DNA from 2 places in the Porticoccus litoralis genome. Region 2 is predicted to be linked to the other one. Evidence: predicted binding sites of a transcription regulator. Region 2 holds the regulator's gene; the other holds the start of a gene.
What was found. Region 2 encodes FNR, which switches genes on or off when oxygen is low (the NO sensors DNR and NnrR bind a similar motif). Its sites were predicted from a motif close to TTGATNNNNATCAA; they were not measured.

Region 1 (7,425 bases), 200 kb from region 2:
TGCTTCCCGTTTCGAGCAACGACAGCCCCCGGAATTCAGCGGTGACCACCACCTCTTCCACGGCGGTTGCTGACAGGGCTTGTGTGGCGAATAGGCCACTGATAAAAAACAGCGCGCCGATGATGGCATCGGACTTTTTACAGAACTTCATGAAATTGAGCCTCTATAACAATGTTATGGAGACCCGGATATGGGAGGAGTGAACGTTTGAATTTTTGCGTCCTATCCCTACGCCGGTACTATCCGGATCAGGTTCAAAGGGTCCATCCGAAGATGTCTCAGGCTAATGCCACCCCTTAGGAAATGACGCATGCGATTGGCATGCGACGGTGCAATTTTACGCGAATGAACCGACCGCACAATGGTCGGAGCTAAATAATTTTTGAATAGCGGATTTCTGACCGGGACTGGTTGATGTAGGCATCAAAGGTCATGCAGATACGACGAATCAGCAGTCTCCCCGCCAGGGTCACACGGATGCCCGAGGCCGTTAACGCCACCAGGCCATCGGCCGCCATAGGCTGTAACTGTTCCAGCTCAGCAGCAAAATAGTCTTTAAAATCAATATCAAAACGGCATTCAATATCGACAAAATCCAGTTCAAACTGACAGATCAACTGTTTGATCACCTCTTGCCGCAACAGGTCGTCTGCACTTAATTCAAAGCCCCTCACCACCGGCAGGCGCCCGGCGTCGATGGCGCCCTGGTAGTCTTCAATCTGCTTGTGGTTCTGGGCAAAAACATTATCAATGGCGCTGATGGCCGACACCCCGAACGCCACTAGGTCACAACCCCCGTGGGTGGAATAACCCTGAAAATTTCTCTGCAACAATCCCTGCTGCTGGGCCACAGCCAGCTCATCATCGGGGCGGGCAAAATGATCCATACCGATGTACACATAACCGGCACCCAGCAAAACCTCGGTAATGCGTTCCATCATCAGAAGCTTTTCTTCAGCACTGGGCAGCGCCGATTCATCAATCTGTTTCTGCACTTTGAACAAGTGTGGCAGGTGGGCATAGTTGAACACTGAAAGTCGATCAGGGGCGAGATCAATAATACTCGCCAGAGTGCGTTCAAAGGTGTTCCAGGTCTGGTGCGGCAGCCCGTAGATCAGGTCCATACTGATGGAGTGGAATCCCTCATTTCTGCCCGCCTGTACCAGTTCCCTGACTTCCTCTACGGAGTTAAAGCGATTCACTGCCTGCTGTACGGTGGGGTCAAAATCCTGAATACCCATACTGAGGCGGTTGAAACCCAGCTCTCTCAGACAGCCGATAGTGGCAACATCCATATCTCCTGGATGAATTTCGATTGAATATTCCCCGCTGTCGTCTTCCAGCAGATTAAAGTGCTCACGGGTAGCCGCCATCAGCAGACGTTTTTCGTCATCGCTGATGTAGGTTGGCGTGCCACCACCCCAGTGCAATTGATGTACGGGTCGGGAACGGTCAAACAATGCACCCTGGCGGGCCACTTCTTCCATCAGGCGCTCCAGATAGGGCATGGCACGCTTGCGATTGGCGGTGATGATCTTATTGCAGGCACAGTAATAACAGACGGTGCTGCAGAACGGGATATGGAAATACAGAGACAGTGGTCTACCGGCGGCATTACTGCGCGTGATGGCCTGACGCAGATCGGCCTCGCCAAATTGATTATGGAATTGGGGGGCCGTCGGGTAAGAGGTATAACGGGGGCCGGACAGATCATAACGATCAATTAACTGTCGGTCCCACACCACGGAGCTGCTCGTCACTGAATAGGTTCCTGAATTGGGTTAAAAAACGCACAGTCTAACGTGCTTGAGCCGGGGGTAATTGATACCCATCAAGCAACCTGCCCACAGACCGGTTTGGCGCCCCGGCCGGCCAACCACTTTACTGCAGCTTTTACCGGGTCTTCTGCCACTACTTTAGCCGCAATCCCCATAGCTGAAAACCGTAGTAGACCAAGGTGTAACTGGCAAAGGCCCCATGTGGCCAGTATAATCCCGCCACTTCGTAAAGCAGCTTCACAAACCGCTAGAAAAGAGAACACGAAACATGAGCTACAACAAAATTCCCGCTGGCAACGACCTGCCAACTGATATCAATGTGGTTATCGAAATTCCCGCCAACCACGACCCGATCAAATACGAAATCGACAAAGACAGCGACGCTATTTTTGTTGACCGTTTTGTCGCTACGCCCATGTTCTACCCAGCCAACTATGGCTACATCCCGCAAACACTGTCTGAAGACGGTGATCCCCTGGATGTACTGGTCGTGACACCTTACCCGGTAATGCCAGGCTCCGTGATTCGCAGCCGCGCCATCGGTGTTCTCAACATGACCGATGAATCCGGTGTCGACGCCAAACTGCTGGCCGTACCGCACACCAAGCTGACCAAGCTTTATGATCATGTTCAGGAAATCGGTGACCTACCGGAACTGCTCATCAACCAGATCAAGCATTACTTTGAAAACTACAAAGCCCTGGAAGCAGGCAAATGGGTGAAAGTCGACGGCTGGGATAACGCTGAAGCAGCCCGCTCTGAAATCACGGCTTCCCGCGAGCGCTACCTGAAAGAAGAAGGCTGATAGGTTTACCCACAACCTTCTCCAAAAAACCCGGCAATTGCCGGGTTTTTTATGCCTTCACGGAGTGGGCTTTACGCGGCCCTGGAAACCCGATCCCGTTCCCAGTCCAATATCGCCCTTTTGCGCTCCACGCCCCAGCGGTAGCCCCCGAGGCCGCCATCACTGCGTACCACCCGGTGGCAGGGAATGAAATAAGCAATGGGGTTTGCGCCAATGGCATTGGCCACAGCACGCACAGCTTTAGGACGGTCGATGGCGTCTGCTATTACCTGGTACGTAGTTGTCATCCCAAGGGGAATCTCCAACAGCGCCTGCCAGACCTGACGCTGGAAAGCCGTACCCTGAACATCGAACTGTTCCACTGTCGTGGCCGGCTCACTCATCAATGAGGCGAACACAGCCTGCGCTCGCCCATCCGCACGTTGACACCCTGCCAGAGTTACACCCTGTGCCGTATCTTCAAACCAGAGACGTTGGATGCCCTGCCGACTACCGACCAATAACGCCCCACCCATTGGCGTGACCACACTACCCCAGTACAAATCCATTCTTTGCCTCCTAGCCGTCATGGTTGCTCGCTGCTAACCACATTGCTGTGAACGCCTGTCACACCATTGGCAATCAATCAGGGTTTCAGTTTAACGCGCTTCACCTTCACCTGCTCGCTTTCACAGAGCGTTTATTTCCCCAAAAACACCCGTCCATTGAGCCACGATCTAACCTCTCTATTCCCGCGCAAGATTGGATGATTGAGAAGACGAAGGCGAATACTCGGCACTCCTAGCCAGGGACCTGCCAGTGTTCTGGATATCTTCGACCGGAGAGGCAAACCCGACACTTGGGAAAAACGTACAGTTGGCTCATCAATCTGGATGGCATGCTGTGTCCAGATTCTCCCAAGGCCCCAAATGTCGGGGCTTTTTTTATTTTAATTTCACTCTCTCTCGCCAGGATTTTCAGGCCACACTATAGTGATAGAAACAGCTTTATTGACCGGGAGATAAACTGTGACAGAAATAACCGATCGTGTGCTGGTTATCGGTTCCGTCACTATCGACAACATCGTCTCCGTGGCCCAGGAAGCCATTGAGCGTATTTCCCTACACAATGGGGAAACGTCTTTCCTGCTGTTGGAACAGGGACGAAAAGTGGAAGCGGAAAGCATTTCCAGCCACGTGGGAGGGGGAGCAGCCAATGTTGCCGTGTCCATGGCCAGGCAGGGACTGGCCGTGGATGTACTGGCCCTGGCCGGCGATGACCTGAACGGCAGGAAAATATACCAGCGTCTTATCGACGAGGGCGTGGGTGTCGACTACTTTTTCACCCAACCAGACTGGCAGTCCGGCAATTCAATCCTGATCTATTCCCACGATAAAAACGCCGCCTTATTCACCAAGCGCGGTGAAAACAGTGGAATTGAAGGGCAACTACCGCATATCGATTTCAGTCGCTATCGGTTGGTCTATGTGGGTTGCCTTTCCAGTCTTTCCCGCCACGCCCTGCCCCGCATTGTGGAACTGGCTAAAAGCGCTGGCTGTCTGGTGGCACTGAATCCCTGCATGGGCAGAGACGAGGAATCCATCGAGCAGTTTCTGAGTGTGGCGGAAGATATTGACTACCTGTCACTCAACAAGCAGGAAACCATTGACCTGTTGTCCCTGACCCACAGGAGGCTGTATACCAAACTCCCCCTGTTGGCGACAGACATCGAAATAAAACCACCGCTGATGCGATCAGGCCTGCATGTCAATGATTACTGGTTGCCCCTCAACGATGTGATGTCGATGATCTGCAGCACCGGACCACGCTTCTTTTCCCTCACCGATGGCGGCGATGGCGCTTACCTGTTCGACAGCAAACAGTTACTTTACTGCCCTGCGGCTCTAATAGAACCCAAGGGTACCGCTGGGGCCGGAGATGCTTTTGCCTCGACCATCGTGGCGCAACTGCTCGAAGGCAACGACTCCGCAAAAGCGCTTTGGGTTGCCACGAAAAATGCTGCCAGTGTGGTGGCCCATATAGATACTCAAACTGGACTTTTAACGCTGAGAGACATTGAGCAACTCCTGGCAACTGAAAATACTGGGCAAACAGTCATCCGTATTGGCAAAACGGTAGTGCCAGATGAAAACAGGGCTTTTTAGAGATCACCTGACAAATAATAAATGCCATAAAAAAAGCCCGCTCTGCGGGCTTTTTTCGGTGAGAGCTGCTGAACCGGCAGTTAGCGGATCAGCCGATTCTCAATCAGGTCATCAACCACAGATGGATCAGCCAGGGTGGAAGTATCACCCAGGTTCTCCAATTCATTGGCGGCAATCTTGCGCAGGATACGGCGCATGATTTTACCGGAACGGGTTTTGGGCAAACCCGGCGCCCAGTGAATGTAATCCGGCTTGGCAATAGGGCCGATTTCCTTCACACAGATGCTGATGAGTTCCTTGCGGAGTTCATCAGAGGGTTCCTCACCACTCATCAGGGTGACATAGGCATAAATACCCTGACCCTTGATATCGTGTGGGCAACCCACCACGGCAGCCTCAGCCACTTTGGGGTGCAGTACCAGCGCACTTTCCACTTCGGCCGTTCCCATACGGTGACCGGAAACATTGAGCACATCATCGACACGACCGGTAATCCAGTAGTGACCATCCTCATCACGGCGGGCACCGTCACCGGTAAAGTAATAGCCCTTGAATGCCGAGAAATAGGTTTCCTGATAGCGGCCCATATCGCCATACACACCACGAATCTGTGAGGGCCAGGAGGCCTTGATGGCCAGGTTACCCTCACCGGGGCCTTCTATTTCCTTGCCGTCGGTATCCAGCAACACAGGCTGTACTCCAAAGAAAGGTACTGTGGCGCAACCGGGCTTCATGTCGATGGCTCCGGGCAAAGGCGTCAACATATGAGCTCCGGTTTCTGTCTGCCACCAGGTATCAACAATAGGGCAACGCTCCTCGCCAACCACCTTGTAATACCACTCCCAGGCTTCCGGGTTAATGGGTTCACCCACCGTGCCCAACAAACGCAGGGAGCTGCGATCGGTGTTTGTAACAAATTCGTCGCCCGCACCCATCAGGGAGCGGATGGCAGTGGGCGCGGTATAGAAAATATTAACCTTGTGTTTTTCTACCACCTGCCAGAAACGCGAAGCATCGGGATAGGTAGGGACCCCCTCGAAAATCAGGGTAATGGCTCCATTACATAGAGGGCCGTACACAATGTAGCTGTGGCCTGTGACCCAGCCGACATCAGCGGTACACCAGTAAACATCGCCTTCTTTGTAGTCGAAAACGTATTTATGGGTCATTGCCGCCTGTAACAGGTAACCGGCGGTAGTGTGCAACACGCCTTTCGGTTTGCCGGTTGAACCAGAGGTATAAAGGATAAACAACGGATCCTCGGCATCCATGTGTTCCGGCGGACAGTAATCCTTGGCCTCGGCGATGGCCTCGTGGTACCAGACATCGCGCTTTTCATTCCATTCCACCAGACCACGGGTTCTCTCCACAACAATACAGGTGTGAACATTCGGACAGTGACGTAATGCCGCATCGGCATTGGCTTTCAGGGGGACTTTTTTACCACCACGCAGGCCTTCATCGGAGGTGATGACCACCTGGCAGTCGGAGTCCAGAATACGATCTTTCAGGGCATCGGGAGAAAAGCCACCAAACACCACCGAGTGCACAGCACCAATGCGCGCGGTAGCCAACATGGCATACACCGCTTCCTGGATCATTGGCATGTAGATACAGACGCGATCACCGCGCTTTACACCCCGTGACTTGAGCACATTGGCCAGCTTGTTGACCTGTTCGCTCAGTTCGTTATAAGTGATATAGGCGCTCTCTTCAGGGTCATCACCCTCCCAGATAATCGCTGTTTGATCACCTTTCGTGGCCAGGTGTCGGTCGATACAGTTCACCGTGACATTCAGCTTGCCATCGGTAAACCAGCTCGCCTCTCCCGTCATGAAATCAAAGGTATTGATCTCACTCCAGGGACTCTCCCAATCAATGAATTTCTTCGCCTGTTCAGCCCAGAAAACCTCGGGCTCTTCAATCGAGCACCGATACATTTCATGGTAAGTCTCGTTATCAATGTGGGCTTCGCTGGCGAAATCGCCGGGGACGGGGCGAACATTAGTGTCAGACATGGAATCCTCCCTTACTTATATATGTTCTATAGGATTCAGAGTAATGGAGGTCAAGCCTAGCATCTATTCGACCTTTGCATAACAAGCGTCAGCAAAAGGGAGGATATAACAGCCATTCAGAGAAAAAAGTGGTTATAAAATAAGCTAACTGTAAAACATCGCAGGCAGTTGACTTAACTTGCCGGGTTGTCTGCCAAAACGGTGGCTCACCTGAGCGAGAAACAACTCTGCCGTGGACACGGCATCGACCAACGCATTATGGGCATGGTAATCCGGCAAATTGTAGCGGCGGCGAGATTCCGACAGACGCAGGCTCTGGCCGTGCTGGCCGTTGCTGTTTCGCTGCAAACGCTGGTCTTCCAGAGCCATGGTATCTACCACAGGGACCAGTAAGGGTATTCCGTAAACTGCCTTACAGGCCTGTTGCAGAAAGCCCATGTCCAGGGTGGCGCAATGCAACAGCATCACCCGTCCCTGCAGAGCAGATAAAAAGGAATCCATGGCCTCGCGCAGGGTGCCCGCCTGCAAGATATCCCGATCGTGGATGCCGTGAATCACAGCACTTTGCCCAACGCCCTGATCACTCCTTACCAGGCGATGGCAGGCACCGCTGAGTAAGACCCGAAAGCCGTCCACTGGTACATAACCAATGCTGAGAATATGGTCGGTGCCGGCATCCA
Region 2 (7,425 bases):
CCGGCCTGTCCACGGCGACCATTGTTAAATGCGTGGAAGCTGGGGTAGATAATGTCGACACAGCCATTTCCTCGATGTCGATGACCTATGGGCATTCACCCACAGAATCTATTGTTGAAATTTTTAACGGCACCATGAGGCAGACGGGCATCGATATTCGGGAGCTGGAAGAAATCGCAGCTTATTTCAGGCAGGTGCGAAAGAAATATGCGTCTTTTGAAGGATCCCTGCGTGGGGTGGATTCACGCATCCTGCTGGCCCAGGTACCTGGCGGCATGCTCACCAATATGGAGAGCCAGCTGCGCGAACAGGGTGCAGAGGATCGATTTGATGAGGTTTTACAGGAAATCCCCCGTGTCAGGGAGGACTTGGGATATATCCCACTGGTAACGCCTACGTCGCAGATTGTCGGCAGTCAGGCAGTGATTAACGTCCTCAGTGGTGAACGTTACAAAACCATATCCAAGGAAACCTGTGGTGTATTGCGGGGTGAATACGGGGCCACGCCAGCAGCCGTGAATGTGGAGTTACAGGCACGCGTTCTGGATGGCGATGACCCGATCACCTGCCGCCCGGCAGATCTGCTATCTCCAGAGCTAGACAATCTGACCAGTGAGTTACTAGTTGCAGTAGAAGAGAGCAACACAGAGATTGTTGAGGGTGAACGCCGGGTGGAAGATGTGCTGATCTATGCCCTGTTTCCCCAGGCAGGCCTGCGGTTTTTACAAAACAGGGGGGATCCCGAAGCCTTTGAACTAGAGCTGACCGAAGCTACCGGAAAGCAAAAAGCCTGTGAGGGCGAAGCCACCTATACCGTCACTCTGGAAGGTGTGAGTTATACCGTGGTTGTTGCTGAGGGTGGCGATATATCGGGCATTGTACCTGTCGGCCATGCTGGCGATATGTCTGGTGGTGGACAGACCGCCGATCTGGTCAAGGCTCCATTGGCTGGTGCCATCATTCGGGTACTGGTTTCTCCGGGGCAGCAGGTTGCGAGCGGGGAAGCATTACTGGTGCTGGAAGCAATGAAAATGGAGACTACGGTCAGTGCCACCCGGGATGGCGTGGTTGCCGAAGTGTTGGTAAAAGCTGGTGACTCCGTGGCTGTCGGTGACTGTCTTGTTACCCTCGCGTGAATGGTGTTGCGTGTTAAGCGTTGTTGAGTTGCAACCTCTGGTTTCCGGGAAACATTGAGATGGAACGATTAAACAACTTGTGGCTGGATTCTGGGGTTGGCCAACTGTCCCCGGGGCAGGGCATCATGATACTGGTGGGGCTGTTATTGCTTTACTTGGCCATTCGGCGGGGGTTTGAGCCACTGTTACTGGTGCCAATCGGTTTTGGTACAGTGCTGGTCAATATTCCCGGAGCGGGCTTTGATACAGCGCCTGTTTATGATGCCCTCGGGCATATGCAACAACCCGGTGGATTGTTGTACTACATCTACGAAGCGGGTATTGCCACCGGTATTTTTCCATTACTGATTTTCATGGGCGTGGGGGCGATGACGGACTTCGGTCCCATGTTGGCTAACCCAAAAACGTTGTTTTTGGGGGCGGCAGCCCAGGTTGGTATTTTTGCCACGGTATTGGGTGCCATCGGCCTCAGTCACTTTGGGGTTCTCGAGTTTAGCCTGAGGGATGCGGCATCCATCGGCATTATCGGCGGGGCGGACGGACCGACGGCCATTTACGTAACGAGCCTGTTATCGCCAGATTTATTGGGAGCCATCGCTGTGGCGGCCTATTCCTACATGGCGCTGGTACCCATCATTCAACCGCCCATTATGAAACTGCTCACTACGAAAAAAGAACGCGCCATCCGCATGGAGCAGCTCCGTCCCGTTTCCCAGCGTGAAAAAATCATTTTTCCGCTGATCCTACTGATCCTGGTAGCCCTGCTGCTACCCAGCGCCGCGCCGCTGTTGGGTATGTTCTGTCTGGGGAACCTGATGCGGGAGTGTGGTGTGGTGGCACGCCTCAGTGATACTGCCCAGAATGCCCTGATCAACACGGTGACGATCTTTCTGGGGTTGGGGGTAGGCTCGAAGATGAGTGCTGAAAAATTCCTCAATGCGGAAACCCTGGGGATTCTGCTGTTGGGAATTGTTGCTTTTGCCATTGGTACGGCAGCGGGTGTGCTTATGGCCAAGGTGATGAATCTGTTGAGCAAACATCCCATCAACCCCCTGATCGGTTCAGCAGGTGTGTCAGCCGTACCCATGGCTGCGCGGGTTTCCAATAAAATGGGATTGCAATCAGATCCGCACAATTACCTGCTGATGCATGCCATGGGTCCTAATGTGGCAGGGGTTATCGGCTCTGCAGTAGCCGCCGGTGTTATGATCACGCTAGTAGGCGGTTAAGGTTGTACAAAAGAGGTAACGATGAGCGTTAAGCAAACGATTGAAGACAAAATACAGCGGGCACTTAGCCCGGATCATCTTGAGGTGATCAATGAGAGCCATATGCATTCCGTGCCACCCAATTCCGAAACCCATTTCAAGCTGGTGATTGTCACCAGTGCTTTTGAGGGACAGAGACAAGTGCAGCGTCACCAACAGGTCTATCGCCTGCTGGGTGATGAGTTGGACGCGGGGGTTCACGCTCTGGCATTGCATACTTACTTACCTGGTGAATGGGCTGCACGTGCCCAGGCGCCTGATTCACCCCAGTGCCTGGGGGGTGGCAAGTCAGGCTGATATGCCTTTTCCCTGACAAGCTGATCAGGCGAAAATTCTTGTGTAAAGTAGTGAGCAATAATCAATACAACAATCTGAGGAAAACCATGAAATTTGTCAAAACACTCATGATAACTGCGGCAATTGCCGTATCTCCGCTGCTGATGGCCGGTGAAACTCCCGCGCCTGAGGCTGCCAAGGCTTATATTATTTCACCAGCCGACGGGGCAACGGTCACCAGTCCGGTTACCGTGCAATTTGGTCTCAGTGGCATTGGTGTGGCACCAGCGGGCGTTGAAAAAGCTAAAACCGGTCACCACCACCTATTGATTGATGTGGCAGAGCTGCCGGCAATGGATAGCCCGATACCGGCCGATGATCATCACAAGCATTTTGGGGGTGGGCAGACCGAGGTGACTATTGAGTTGGCTCCGGGTAAACATACACTGCAGCTGCTTCTTGGAGACCATCACCATATCCCCCACAACCCCCCAGTGTTGTCGGAACTGGTGACAATCACTGTCAATTGATCTAGCTCAATTGGGTGGCCTCATTTACTTAATCCAGATCAAGTTCGGTAAGTACCCAAGCTGATTTACTACTCCCATGTTTTAGGTGTTACCCCACGGGAGAAAGTAAATGAAAAAGCAAAAAGTATTATCACTGGCCATTAATACAGTTTTGGCGGGCTCTTTGTTGATGGGAGCAACAGCGGCCATGGCTTATGAGCCGGGCGATTTTATTGTGCGTGCTGGTGCAGCTAACGTTGATCCAAATGATGATAGCGATGCTCTCAAGCTTGACGGTGCAACATTACCTGGCACAGAGGTTGAAGTTGATGATGATACTCAGCTGGGTATTACCTTCACTTATATGCTTACCGATCATTTGGGTCTTGGCCTCTTGGCGGCTACCCCCTTTGAGCACGACATCAAAGCTGACCTCACAGGCATAGGTGCCGGCAAAGTGGATGCGGGCTCAACTAAGCACCTGCCACCAACATTGACCCTGCAGTACTTCCCGATGGCGTCTGATTCTAAATTCCAGCCCTACATCGGTGCCGGTATCAACTACACCAATTTCTTTGATGAAGAAGTGGATAGTGAACTCGAAACTCTTTTGGGCCACGGAAGCATGGAATTGGATGCTTCCTGGGGGTTAGCTTTCCAAGCAGGTATGGATTATATGATTAATGAACATTGGTTGATTAACGCCAGTGTTTGGTATCTTGATATCGATACTGATGCCAAAATCGATACTGCTGCTGGTGTAGTTAAGACCGAGGTGGATATCGATCCTTGGGTTTATATGATTGGTGTTGGTTACAAATTTTAAGTCAGTCTTGTAGACAAAAAAAGCCGGGCAGATGCCCGGCTTTTTTGTTGAAGTATTCAGTTGGCAAGCTGCCTCAGTTTTTCCAGATCAAGTACTTCAATTTCTTTCTTGTCCACCAGTAGCATGTCCTGTTTCTGGAAACGGCCAAACACCCGGCTAACCGTTTCGACGGTCAGGCCAAGGTAGTTACCGATGTCCGCTCGCGACATAGGGAGACGGAAGCGTGTAGGGGATAGCTTGCGACGCAGATTGCGGTTGGAAATACTAATCAACAGCGTTGCCACACGCTCTTCGGCGCTGTTTTTGCTGAGCAGGGTGATCAGGTGCTGGTCGTTGGTGATTTCCATGCTCATTAGTTGGAAAAAATGTCGTTGCAGGGTAGGAATGGCGATACTCAACTCTTGCAGCCGATTAAAGGGAATCTCACAGACAGATGATGTTTCCATGGCGGTGGCAGAGTTGGTATAGCGATTTTGACCGATGCCGTCCATACCGAAAATTTCACCAGGAAGATGGAAGCCGGTGACTTGTTCAACACCATCATTGCTAACGGTATAGCTTTTGATAGAGCCGCTGCGCACTGCATAAACAGAGCGGAACTCTTCGCCAGCCCTGTATATGTGATTGTCGCGTTGAAGTGGACGGCCGCGCTGAACAATTTCATCGAGGCGCTCTACTTCCTTTGCTTGAAGGGCTAATGGCAAACAGAGAGCATTCATGCGGCAATCGCCACAATTTACTTCACTATTGTGTGGGCACTTTGCATCCATGGAAATGATCACGTGTGGTATTAGCCAGGGATTATATAGCTGATTACCCTATAGGTCATCTGGATGAAAGTTTGAGGGGTTGTCTCAGAGGCTCTGTAGTTCCTGGCAGAATTGTGTCAGATGGTTCAGGCCGTTTTCCGCCAGTATCAGGGCATTTTTATGCCGGTTTAACCAAGCCAGTTTCTCCGCTTTTGCTATTACCTCGTGGATGTTTTCAGAAATCCTGGCTGTAGCCGTGATGGATTGTTCGGGCAGACAGTGATAGCAAAGGAGCTGGTCAACCAGTTTCCAAGCTAGGGTCTTTTCATGGCCTTCAGCGTAGGAGGCGCTGAAACTGATGGGGAGCTGATTGTTGCGAATGGCATCGCGGTATTGGTGTGATGACAAGTGGTTCTGATAATAACCACTACCCAGTTTTCCTAAAGCATCAACCCCGACACCCAGCCAGTCGCCCAATTGACGTTGGCATAAACCCCAAGGTGTATATTGCAGGTCTGATTGTTTCTTAAGCGATAACAGCATGTGATCAGCAGGAACAAAAAAACGGTCCCCCAATAGGTGATATCCCTGAACACTGAAATGATCTGCAAGTGATGCCAGTGTTACAGAACCGTCCATCTCATCGAGGCCCTGTATTTCAATCATGCGTGGAAGATGGGTTATCAGCGTATCGAGCCAGCAGATGAGAGTATCCGGGTCAGTATTTGCGATATCGATTCGGTAACGACACTCCTGGAAATCATATTCATCGATGAGTGACAGAATCTGTGAGATTTTCTGCTTTTTGGGTGGCAGGGATGTATTCAGGGAAAAGGTCAGATGGTTGAAACGCAGACCCTTCATCAAGGCAAGATTGCCCGGAGTAATATCGCTTGGCTGGCACTCAAACCCATATTCTTCTGAGCCGCCTGGCTCTCTGGAAAAAAGCTGGTGAGTATAAAAAGCCAGTTCGGCTAGTTCGCCAGCTTTCATGGTCAACAGCGGTTTGCCGCGAAACCATATTTTTGTCAGACGTCGATGCTGGAAATGTTTTGCGTAAAAACCAATCTCACGAGTGAGCAAGTCGACATAGTCAGGATAGGGCTCATTGGGGAAAAATAGATTCAGGGCAATAGGGCTGGCAAAGGGGTGGTCATCAAACAACTTTCCTTGGGCGCAGGTAAGCAATGGCTTAAATACCTCTGCTTCCATTGGCGAGTGAGCGTGGAAGGCGCCAGTTGAGTTTTCATTGCTGTACATGTTCCCTTGCCCGTGATGTTTCTGCGGGGATTGGGTAACACTAACCCCAGCTCGCGGATTGACAGTTGATATGCGTCAAACCGGTGTGGAATTTCAGCCCTGGCTAATTCGGCAGGTGCCAGTTTTTTATACAAGCCTGTCTTCAGGGAAATAGGCAAAGCGTCATTAATTGGATGAAAATGGAAGCGTTGCTCCTTTCCATAATTGCTTAAGACGAACATCGCGACCACAGCCATTCCTGTAGTAGTGGTATTTCAGCGGGTTCTTCATGTAGTAATCCTGATGGTAACTTTCCGCAGGGAAAAACGTTTTCACGGGTAGTATTCGGGTAACGATGTCCTTGTTGAACAGGTAGCTATCGGTCAGTGCCTGTTTGGATGCTCTTGCGGCCTTTTCTTGCGCTTCGTTGAGATAAAAGATAGCGCTTAAATACTGGCTGCCGCGGTCACAGAACTGACCTTTGCTATTCAGCGGATCAATATTCGTCCAGAAGGTTACCAATAACTGCTGGTAAGTGATCATTTCTGGATCGTAAGTGACTTCTACTGCTTCAAAATGGCCGCTTTGACCGGAGGATACTTCACGGTAGGTGGGGTTTTCCTTGCTGCCACCGGTATATCCGGAGACCGTGGTAATGACACCCTCCAGCTTGTCAAAAGGCGGCTCCATGCACCAGAAACAACCACCGGCAAAGATGGCTTTTTCGGTGGCTGAAAAGGCCAGAGAAGAGTGGACGATAATAGCTAATATGAGTACGGCACGAACGCGCATAATTCCTAACCATGGATGTTGATGATCTGTAAGTCTGTTTGACCCGAATCGAGGAACAGGGTTCAACGGCTTCGCTGGGTGCTAAAGGCATTTGACCACTTACGGGTTAACCGTTTTGCCGCTATGATCGCGATATCGTTCAGGGTGCTGGTATGTCGTACATCAGTTTGTTGCAGGCGTTCTCCGAGGATATTTTCCCGAAGGATTACCGCCAGGCCTGTGATTTATGGCAAGAAGCCCTCCACAGACTATCCGCCACTCACCACCAGAATGATTTCACCCTGGACCATGTTCAGGAGCTGCGATGCCAAACGGCTTGGGTTGGCCCTGACGCTGCTCCCAAAGTTCTGGTGCTGATCAGTGGTACACATGGTGTGGAGGGGTATGCGGGCAGTGCCGTGGAGCTGGATTGTCTTCGCCAGCTGGATACCGGTCTGTTGCATTTGCCCCCCGATACGGCTCTGCTACTGATTCATGCACTTAATCCCTGGGGTTACGCCAATTACCGCCGCTGTGACGACCAGGGTATTGACGTTAACAGAAACTTTATCGATTTCACCCAACCTCTACCCGAGAACCCTGGGTACCTGGAGCTTCAACCCTTGTTGGGGATTGTTGATAGCGCAGTAC

Region 1: a site for FNR is predicted at 1,822-1,835, ahead of hemN (oxygen-independent coproporphyrinogen III oxidase). Genes of this name have one in related genera too.

The regions. Positions count from the first base shown of each region.
Region 1 is NZ_JAUUUU010000001.1:294,410-301,834, forward strand. It holds gene Q8A57_RS01500 (TonB-dependent receptor) at 1-151, opposite strand, end outside; TPP riboswitch at 209-307, opposite strand; gene hemN (oxygen-independent coproporphyrinogen III oxidase) at 372-1,760, opposite strand; gene ppa (inorganic diphosphatase) at 2,047-2,583, shown strand; gene Q8A57_RS11105 (methylated-DNA--[protein]-cysteine S-methyltransferase) at 2,655-3,131, opposite strand; gene Q8A57_RS01520 (carbohydrate kinase family protein) at 3,591-4,727, shown strand; gene acs (acetate--CoA ligase) at 4,808-6,745, opposite strand; gene Q8A57_RS01530 (exonuclease domain-containing protein) at 6,890-7,425, opposite strand, start outside.
Region 2 is NZ_JAUUUU010000001.1:94,637-102,061, reverse strand. It holds gene oadA (sodium-extruding oxaloacetate decarboxylase subunit alpha) at 1-1,136, shown strand, start outside; gene Q8A57_RS00485 (sodium ion-translocating decarboxylase subunit beta) at 1,196-2,365, shown strand; gene Q8A57_RS00480 (BolA family protein) at 2,387-2,701, shown strand; gene Q8A57_RS00475 (DUF4399 domain-containing protein) at 2,788-3,210, shown strand; gene Q8A57_RS00470 (OmpW/AlkL family protein) at 3,320-4,015, shown strand; gene fnr (fumarate/nitrate reduction transcriptional regulator Fnr) at 4,072-4,785, opposite strand; gene Q8A57_RS00460 (hypothetical protein) at 4,870-6,024, opposite strand; gene msrA (peptide-methionine (S)-S-oxide reductase MsrA) at 6,190-6,795, opposite strand; gene Q8A57_RS00450 (DUF2817 domain-containing protein) at 6,948-7,425, shown strand, end outside.